3 regions of the Yersinia fenwicki genome follow, and region 2 is predicted to be linked to each of the others. Evidence: predicted binding sites of a transcription regulator. Region 2 holds the regulator's gene; each other region holds the start of a gene.

Region 1 (3,257 bases), 1.5 Mb from region 2:
CCCGCCCGCACAAAACCCGGTTTTGTGACCCGCACTGGCATTTCACGGTTGCGGATTTGCACTACTGCATTTTCGCCTATCCCCGCAGGGACACGGGCCAGCGCAATACTAAAGCCCAGTGTAGGAGAGAATGAACCGCTGGTTATCACGCCAACATGCTGATTGCCCGAATCATCAGAAAAATGCACCGGTAACTCATTACGTAATACACCTTTTTCGGTCATGATCAAACCTACCAATTGCTCAGTTCCGTTAGCACGTTGCTGCTCAAGTGCTTCGCGGCCGATAAACTGGCGGTCTTCTGGCAACCAGGCAACTGTCCAGCCCATATTGGCGGCAAGTGGCGAAACGCCTTCGTCCATTTCCTGACCGTAGAGATTCATACCGGCTTCCAGGCGCAAAGTGTCACGAGCACCAAGGCCAGCAGGTTTCACACCGGCAGCCAATAATTGTTGCCAAAATTCGACAACCCGCTCTTTAGGTAATGCAATTTCGTAACCTGCTTCGCCGGTATAACCGGTGGTGGCGATAAACAAGTCATCAACCTGAATACCAAAGAACGGTTTCATTCCTGCGATCGCTTGTTGCTGCTCAGGAGTGAGTAAGGTCGCGACTTTCTGTTGTGCTGTTGGGCCTTGCACTGCTACCAGTGCCAAATCATCACGTACAGTGACATCAACCTGATACGGCTTAGCATGCTGAATGAACCAGTTCAGATCTTTTTCGCGGGTAGCAGAGTTAACCACTAAACGGAAATAGTCTTCGCGTAGGAAATAGACAATCAAATCATCGATAACACCGCCGGAGGCATTCAGCATTGCGGTGTAAAGGGCTTTGCCCGGTTGGGTCAGCTTGGCAACATCATTAGCTAATAGATAACGCAGGAATTCACGGGTACGGGCACCGTGCAAGTCGACAATAGTCATGTGCGAGACATCAAACATACCGGCATCCTGGCGCACGATATGGTGCTCGTCGATTTGGGAACCATAATGCAATGGCATCATCCAGCCATGAAAATCTACCATGCGCGCACCGCACGCTACGTGTTGGTCATACAGCGGGGTCTGCTTAGCCATCTACTCTCCCTCAAACAGTTTCATGCCATGGATGTCTAGTACTCTGACTTACCATAAACAGGCATATACCCTAGATAATTCGGGTTGCAGGAAGGCGGTAACTAAGTGAATCCCCAGGAGCTTACATAAGTAAGTGACTGGGGGGAACGAAGGCAGCCAACACACATGCAACGTGAAGTATGACGGGTTTACGCAAACGATACCTTTTGCTCAACGTTATCACCGAATCTATTAGGTAACCATAAGGTAAAAGAGGCAATAGCACCCACTAAGGCGACAAAAGGCAGGGGTATTGTGCAGAGTTTTCCACTGTAAAAATGCGCCCAGAGGCACATAATTAACAATTAAACCGTAAAAATAGCGATGTTATATAACGAAACAACCAAAACCCTGTCAGAATCAACTTGTCAGGTTTTGGTTGTATATAAAAAAAACTAATGCGAAAAGTGGGCTGAAATTAGATTATTTCAACTGAGGCGGCTTTTATATCCTGGATTATTCATCAAGCCAATCAGGCAAATCATTTAACCCCATCGCCTGACGCACTAACTGTGGTTTGATACCCGGTAAGTTATCAGCCAATGTTAGCCCAATATCACGCAGCAGTTTTTTAGCGGGATTATTTCCGGCAAATAAATCACGAAATCCCTGCATACTGGCAAGCATCACCGCAGCACTGTGTTTACGGCGACGTTCATAGCGGCGTAAATAAAGGTGTTGGCCAATATCTTTGCCCTGACGCTGCAAGCGCCGGAGTTCTGAAACCAATTCAGCAGCATCCATAAAACCTAAATTCACCCCCTGCCCGGCCAATGGATGCACAGTATGGGCAGCATCACCGACCAGAACCAACCGATGAGCGGCAAAACTACGCGCATATCGCCCGATCAATGGGAAGGTTTGGCGCTCGCTTTCAAGCTGGCATTGCCCCAGCCGCATATCAAACGCCATTCCAAACTCACGGTTAAACTGCTCAGCGGACAGCGCGGTTAACTCGGCGGCGCGCTCAGGTGAGACTGACCAAACAATCGAGCTAAGATGTGGGTCGCTAAATGGCAGGAATGCTAAAATACCGTCGCCATGAAACACCTGCCTGGCCGTGGCCTGATGGGTTTCTTCAGTGCGAATAGTGGCCACCAGCGCGTGATGGGCGTAATCCCAAAATGTCAGTGGGATATCAGCATGTTGGCGCAACCAAGAGTTGGCCCCATCAGCCCCAACCACCAGTTTGGTGCTCAGCATCCGGTCATCTGTCAGAGTAATAAATGCTTCACTTTCGCCCCAAGCCACCTGTTTGATACTGGCGGGGGCCAGCAAGGTGACATCAGCCAATTGGCTTGCTCGTTGCCAGAGTGCCTGCTGAATGACCTGATTTTCAATAATATGTCCAAGATGGCTAAAACCATACTCATCGGCGTGGAAAGCAATTTTGCCAAAACTGTCTTGGTCCCACACTTCCATGCCACTATAAGGGCTGGCGCGTAGAGCCAAGATGTTATCCCACACACCAGTTTTTTGCAGTAAGCGCTCACTGGCTGCATTGATCGCCGAGACACGAAGCGCTAACTCACCGGTCACTGGCGCAGATAGCGGCTCTTGTTCTGGCTGGTGTTCCAGAATGGCAATGCGTAGACCGCTGCCTTGCAACCCACAAGCCAGTGCCAGGCCGACCATTCCGCCACCAGCGATTACCACGTCATATGATTGCATACCGAGATATATCCCATGAAAATATGAACTTTATTTACCCGATAGATTTCTCGATGCAGGAAGCAACGTGAAATATGATGGGTAAAACTAGCGACCGACCCATCCCAGTGTGCGCCGCGCGAAAGTATCACGGATTGCAGGTATTTGCTCCATCGACATCAAAGCAAGATTGCGGCCAACCACCAACGGCCCATAGCGGTTGGCAAACAGGTGAATTAACCCATCAGTGATGCCAATGGTTGCCCGTTGATCCGGTTCCCGCCGCTGTTGATATTGACTGAGTACCTTATAATCACCGGGATCATCCCCCGCCCGCGCGATAGTTTCTGCCAATGACATCACATCACGCAGACCGAGATTAAACCCCTGACCGGCAATCGGATGCAATGTTTGGGCGGCATTACCGACTAATGCCAGACGATGACTAACATGGCGCGTGGCAGTGAGTAATTGCAGCGGGTAACTGTG
Region 2 (3,257 bases):
CCACGCACCGGTGAAGAAATTCGTATCAGCATGCTAGATAACGACTACTGGCAAGATCATTATGTCGGTGCGCGTCGTGTTGTGACGCCGAAAACTATCCGCTAAGCCAAACCTCGCACCCGGTAGCCCTATCGGGTGCTTATAGAGCAGCCAAACTCCAAACAGCCAATATCCCATCAAATGGTGTGGTTATACCTGTCATTCCTGTTAAAAGTTGTTAAGATTAATACCCATAATAAAACTACAACAATTATGATTTTAACCGCTCCTCACCACATCTTAGTGAGCTAACGTTCGGATTTGAAGAGCAAACACCCTGAGCAACCCCGAAAGGAGAGAGCTATGTCTTTTGAATTACCGGCATTACCTTATGCACAAAATGCACTGGAACCCCACATTTCTGCTGAAACGCTTGAATACCATTACGGCAAGCACCACAACACCTATGTAGTAAATCTCAATAACCTGATCAAGGATACTGAGTTTGCAGGTAAATCCTTGGAAGAGATTGTCAAAACCTCCAGTGGCGGTATTTTTAACAATGCAGCTCAAGTCTGGAACCACACCTTTTACTGGCACTGTTTGTCACCTAATGGCGGTGGCGAACCCACCGGAAAAGTCGCCGATGCCATTAATCGATCTTTTGGATCTTTTGCTGAATTTAAAGAGCAATTTACTGATGCAGCGGTGAAAAACTTTGGTGCGGGCTGGACTTGGCTGGTCAAGAAAGCGGATGGCACGTTAGCTATTGTCAGCACATCAAATGCGGCAACACCGCTGACGACAACTGATAAGCCATTGTTAACCGTAGATGTGTGGGAGCACGCTTACTATATTGATTATCGTAATGCGCGACCAAAATATCTGGAGAATTTCTGGGCATTGGTGAATTGGTCTTTTGTTGAGAAAAACTTAGCCTGAAAAGACGAGAAGCAAAAGACGCCGTGTAATCACATTACCAGCAGAAATAATTAAGGGCGGGTTAACCGCCCTACTTATCACTTCACACCGGCACGCGGCTTAATTAATTCATGACCGCTACGAAGCTAAAGGCAATAATCATCGCCAGCGCACCAACAGTCGTAATCAGCGACATTTTCAAATTGGTATCCATAAGAACTCCTCAGTCGGTTAATTTTTATACTCGTTATACTTCAAGTCGCATGTGCGTCGGCTAGGTTCACTCACTCGAATTATTTAAAGTATAGTAAGGTAAAGGCACATAGTTAGTGCGTTAAATTATTTTCCCACAGTTAAGAAAAAAAATCTTGTCCTCATTACGCACTTTATAACATTGATTACCTCTTCCACTTTTCCTTCAGATCAGCCAAAATTCGCAGTTCATAACTGTATGCCGACTAATAACGTCTAATAAATACACTCAGACGACCATCTGACTTAGCTCTCCAGCCTACTATATTGTTTCTGTCTGAGCGGTGTTCGAGTCATGCAGGCAAACGATTAACATAATACTTACCTGCTGTAACAGGTGAGCTTAGGAGTCATTCTTTTTATGGCAACGATTAAAGATGTGGCCAAACACGCGGGTGTGTCTACTACCACCGTTTCGCACGTTATCAACAAAACTCGTTTCGTCGCCGAAAACACCAAGGCTGCCGTGTGGGCGGCTATTAAAGAACTGCATTATTCGCCGAGTGCTGTGGCGCGCAGTTTGAAAGTTAATCATACTAAATCAATTGGCTTATTGGCGACATCCAGTGAAGCCCCCTATTTCGCTGAAGTGATCGAAGCGGTTGAAAATAGCTGTTATAGCAAAGGTTACACGCTGATTTTGTGTAACTCTCATAATAATCTGGATAAACAAAAAGCCTATTTGGCGATGCTGGCACAAAAGCGTGTTGATGGCTTATTGGTGATGTGTTCTGAATATCCGGAACAGTTACTGGGAATGTTAGAGGATTATCGCAATATTCCGATGGTAGTGATGGATTGGGGAACCGCCCGTGGCGATTTTACCGACTCGATTATTGATAACGCATTCGAAGGCGGTTATTTAGCTGGCCGTTATCTTATTGAGCGTGGTCACCGCGATATCGGGGCTATCCCCGGCCAGTTATCGCGTAATACCGGTGGCGGTCGCCATCAGGGCTTCCTAAAAGCATTAGAGGAGGCCAATATCACCCTGCGAGAAGAATGGGTAGTTCAAGGTGATTTTGAGCCAGAATCCGGCTATAAAGCCATGCATCAAATTCTGACACAAAAGCATCGTCCGACTGCTGTGTTCTGTGGTGGCGATATTATGGCAATGGGTGCGATATGCGCCGCAGATGAATTAGGCTTGCGTGTGCCACAAGATATTTCAGTGATCGGGTATGACAATGTGCGTAATGCCCGCTATTTCTCACCGGCGTTGACCACCATTCATCAGCCGAAAGAGCGATTGGGTGAAACGGCTTTTGCTATGTTACTCGACAGAATTATCAGCAAACGTGAAGACCCTCAAACGATTGAGGTACATCCTAAGCTGGTCGAACGCCGCTCTGTTGCTGATGGTCCATTCCGCGATTATCGCCGCTAAATACTTAGTCTGCCGGTAGCGCACTGTTACCGGCTGCTAATTCTGCCAAATCTCATCATCTGTGCCCTTATCATCTCTTAACCACTCATCATTTAACGTGACACTGTCACCCAAATATTCCAGCATCCAGGCTAGAGCTGGGGAATGGTTATTCTGCTCCCACGTCAAGCAACATGGGCTAGCAGGTAATGGTTCCGCGAGTGTTAGTGCCACCAGTTTCCCTTGTGCAATCAGGGGCGACACCATATGAGCGGGTACCATTCCAATACATAACCCCTCACACAAACAGTCTATGCCCGGTGCCCAATCCGGCGCCACTAATCGCTGCTGGTTATCCAACGTCCATGCATCTCGTTTCGGCAAATTTCGTGCAGTATCCTCTAAACAAAGAGAGGGATAAGGCCGCAACTGATCGTCATTGAGTGGCCCGGTTAGCTGCGCTAAAGGATGATTAACACTCACGACACAATGCCAGGTCAGAAAACCCATGTCGCGAAAGACAAACCGCCCGCCAACAGGGATGGCACGAGTCGCACCAATGGCCATATCCGCTTGCCCATCCACTAGCGCATCCCAAACACCGTTAAAGACTTCATAGCGCACCCGCAATTCAATATCGGGAAAATGACGATAAAAATCCAACACTAAACGGCGGCTCCGCTGAGGTTTGACGATCTTATCGACCACGATATTTAATTGCCCACGCCAGCCATTCGCC
Region 3 (3,257 bases), 1.2 Mb from region 2:
AATCTAAAAGAGTTGGCAATAATGGAGTCAGGAATCTGAAAGAAGTGCTAATTATTGATTGACCAGCCGGGACCAACAACCGGATAAGCTTTGCCGAGCTCAGCTTCAATCGCGGCGTGCTGCGCTGCTTTCTTCTCTTTTTCCTGCAAATATCCCACTAAACTAACCTGATAACGACGGATGTTTTCGACGTAGTTATAGGCTTCATGACCGCGAGCATAGCCATAAGTGGTGCTAGGGTAGTAGCGCTTTTGGCTCAACATTGGTAGCCGCATTTTTACGTCAACCCAACTGTCTGGATTGCCATTCTGGTTTTTAGTCAGCTTGCGAGCATCGAGCATATGACCGTAACCCAGATTATATGCCGCCAGTGCGAACCAGATTCGTTCATCTTCGGGAATGGTATCGGGTACCTTTTGCATCAACCGCTGTAAGTAAACCGAGCCGCCTCTAATGCTTTCCTCTGGATCAACCCGGTCTTTGACGCCCAAACCACTAGCGGTTGCTCGCGTGAGCATCATCAAGCCGCGCACACCAGTTGGGGAGGTCGCTTGTGGATTCCAATGGGACTCTTGATAAGCAATGGCTGCCAGTAATTTCCAATCAATTTCGCCAGCATGTTTTTCAAATAGTGGTCGGAAAAAGGGCAGAACATTGTCGATGGCGGACAGGAATGTTTTCGTGTCGACATAATCAAAACTGCCAACATGACCCAGATATTTTTCTTCCAGGCGCGCCAAGCTGCCGTCTTCTACCATCTCACTGTAGAAATCAAGCATCGCCGCATACAGGCTGTCATCATGGCTCTGTTGGAAATACCAAGTCACCGGCTCTTCATCCGTGACATCAAAAGCGACTGCCAATTGTGGATGGATACGTTGCAGCAGAGCAATGGTGACAGAATCGCCCAGGGTATAATCGAGCTTGCCCTCAGCGACCTGCTCCAGTAACTCTTTTCCTGAGCGATCGACAGATGACCCCCAGTTCAGGTCAGGATATTTGGTCTGTTTAAGCTGTTTTAATGTGGTCATATGGGCTGAGCCGGACGCCACAATCAGCTGCCCTTTCAGATCGCTGAATGACTTTGGCCGTGGAGAACCCAGTCGGTAGACCAATTGTTGCGACACGGAATAATAGGCAGGGCCAGTGCGCGCCCGATTAAGACGTTCACTGTTATAAATCAGCCCGGCAGCAATCATGTCGGCATCATCACTATCTAAAGTATCAAACAGATCGTTGATATTATGACGAGGGGTTATCATCAGCTTAACCCCCAGATAGTCAGCAAAACGTTTTGCCAGCTCATAGTCGAGACCGGAAGGGCCATCCTTTCCGGTTGAGTAGATAAGCGGTGAACTAATGGTGCTAACTCGCAGTTCACCACGGGCTTTTATACGGTCAAGTTGCCCTTCTTGGCCATTACGCCAAGGAATATTGGGCCACAGTGCGAGGGCCAGAAGTAAGGCAACTACACCGATGACAAAGTAATTTAATTTTATGCGCGTCAAATAGTTATCTCTCGGCAGCGCTCTTTATAGATGTGTCGTGAAGCTGAAATCGACATGGTTAAATCCCCAGTGGAGTGGCATTTTGCGCAACAATTCGTCAGTGTGCAACTTTATTGAGAGCTTATTTATTTGGTGTTCATCTTTTAAAGATAACGACACTTTCTGACGCAATTATTAATAATAGCTACGCAAACGGTTTCGTCGGCGACGTAGATTCACTATAATAGCGCGCGTTTTCCCCTGTTTTGCGCCAATGAGTGCTGCGCCCAATGAAGTGCTGTTCCAGTCGCTTCGAAGAGAGAGAAACTTAGATTATGGAAATACTGCGTGGTTCGCCCGCTTTGTCGGCTTTTCGAATTACCAAACTGCTGTCCCGTTGCCAGGATGCTCATCTGCCAGTAGATGATATCTATGCAGAATATGTTCATTTTGCCGATGTTAGCGCCCCATTGAGTGCTGACGAACACGCCAGACTCCAGCGGCTGCTTAAGTATGGGCCATCTCTCCCCGAACATGTGCCAGAAGGGCGTTTACTCCTGGTTACCCCAAGGCCGGGCACTATCTCTCCGTGGTCTTCCAAAGCAACAGATATCGCCCACAATTGTGCATTGCCACAGGTGCTGCGCCTTGAGCGCGGTCTGGCTTTCTATATACAAGGCCCGAACCTGACTGAAACCCAATGGCAACAATTGTCGGCACTGCTGCATGACCGCATGATGGAAACGGTCTTTACTGATTTGCAGCAAGCCGAGCAACTGTTCTCTCACCACCAGCCAGTCCCAGTGCAACGAGTGGATATTCTGGCACAGGGCCGCAGTGCACTAGAGCAGGCCAATATTAAATTAGGTCTGGCACTGGCTCCGGATGAAATTGATTATCTGCTCGCCGCCTTTACTGGCCTTGGGCGCAACCCGACAGATATTGAGCTGTATATGTTTGCTCAGGCCAACTCTGAGCATTGCCGGCATAAGATTTTTAATGCGGACTGGAAAATTGATGGTGTTGACCAGCCTAAGTCGCTGTTTAAGATGATCAAAAACACCTTTGAACAGACACCAGATTATGTACTGTCTGCTTATAAAGACAATGCTGCAGTGATGGAAGGTTCTCAGGTTGGGCGCTTCTTTGCTGCGCCAGAAAAGGGTGTTTATGGCTACCATCAGGAAGAGGCGCACATCCTGATGAAAGTTGAAACTCACAACCACCCGACGGCTATATCGCCGTGGCCAGGCGCGGCTACCGGTTCAGGCGGGGAAATCCGTGATGAAGGTGCCACCGGGCGTGGTGCCAAGCCGAAAGCCGGTTTGGTGGGGTTCTCTGTATCTAACTTGCGTATCCCTGGTTTTGAACAGCCGTGGGAAGAGAATTTCGGGAAGCCAGATCGTATAGTGACGGCGCTGGACATCATGACCGAAGGGCCATTGGGTGGCGCAGCGTTTAACAATGAATTTGGCCGTCCGGCGCTGCTGGGTTATTTCCGTACCTATGAAGAGCGTGTGAACAGCCATAACGGTACTGAATTACGCGGCTACCATAAGCCAATCATGTTAGCGGGCGGGATGGGTAATATCCGCGCGGATCATGTGCAAAAAGGCGAAATTACCGTTGGTGCCAAGCTGGTGGTGCTCGGTGGTCCATCGATGAACATCGGTTTAGGCGGTGGGGCGGCTTCTTCCATGACATCCGGCCAATCTGATGCAGATCTGGATTTTGCTTCGGTACAGCGCGATAACCCAGAAATGGAACGCC

Evidence for each region. The regulator PurR, encoded in region 2, represses purine synthesis genes. The targets are predictions, from matches to a motif close to CANGCAAACGTTTGCNTG.
Region 1: gcvT (glycine cleavage system aminomethyltransferase GcvT) is a predicted target of PurR. The motif match lies at 1,087-1,104, and genes of this name have one in related genera.
Region 3: purL (phosphoribosylformylglycinamidine synthase) is a predicted target of PurR. The motif match lies at 1,694-1,711, and genes of this name have one in related genera.

Annotation. Positions count from the first base shown of each region.
Region 1 is NZ_CP170755.1:868,741-871,997, reverse strand. It holds gene gcvT (glycine cleavage system aminomethyltransferase GcvT) at 1-1,079, opposite strand, end outside; gene ubiI (FAD-dependent 2-octaprenylphenol hydroxylase) at 1,575-2,789, opposite strand; gene ubiH (2-octaprenyl-6-methoxyphenyl hydroxylase) at 2,877-3,257, opposite strand, start outside.
Region 2 is NZ_CP170755.1:2,332,539-2,335,795, forward strand. It holds gene ACF3VQ_RS10755 (C40 family peptidase) at 1-105, shown strand, start outside; gene sodB (superoxide dismutase [Fe]) at 343-921, shown strand; gene ACF3VQ_RS10765 (YnhF family membrane protein) at 1,025-1,114, opposite strand; gene purR (HTH-type transcriptional repressor PurR) at 1,514-2,539, shown strand; gene punR (DNA-binding transcriptional activator PunR) at 2,576-3,257, opposite strand, start outside.
Region 3 is NZ_CP170755.1:1,153,624-1,156,880, forward strand. It holds gene mltF (membrane-bound lytic murein transglycosylase MltF) at 48-1,508, opposite strand; gene purL (phosphoribosylformylglycinamidine synthase) at 1,823-3,257, shown strand, end outside.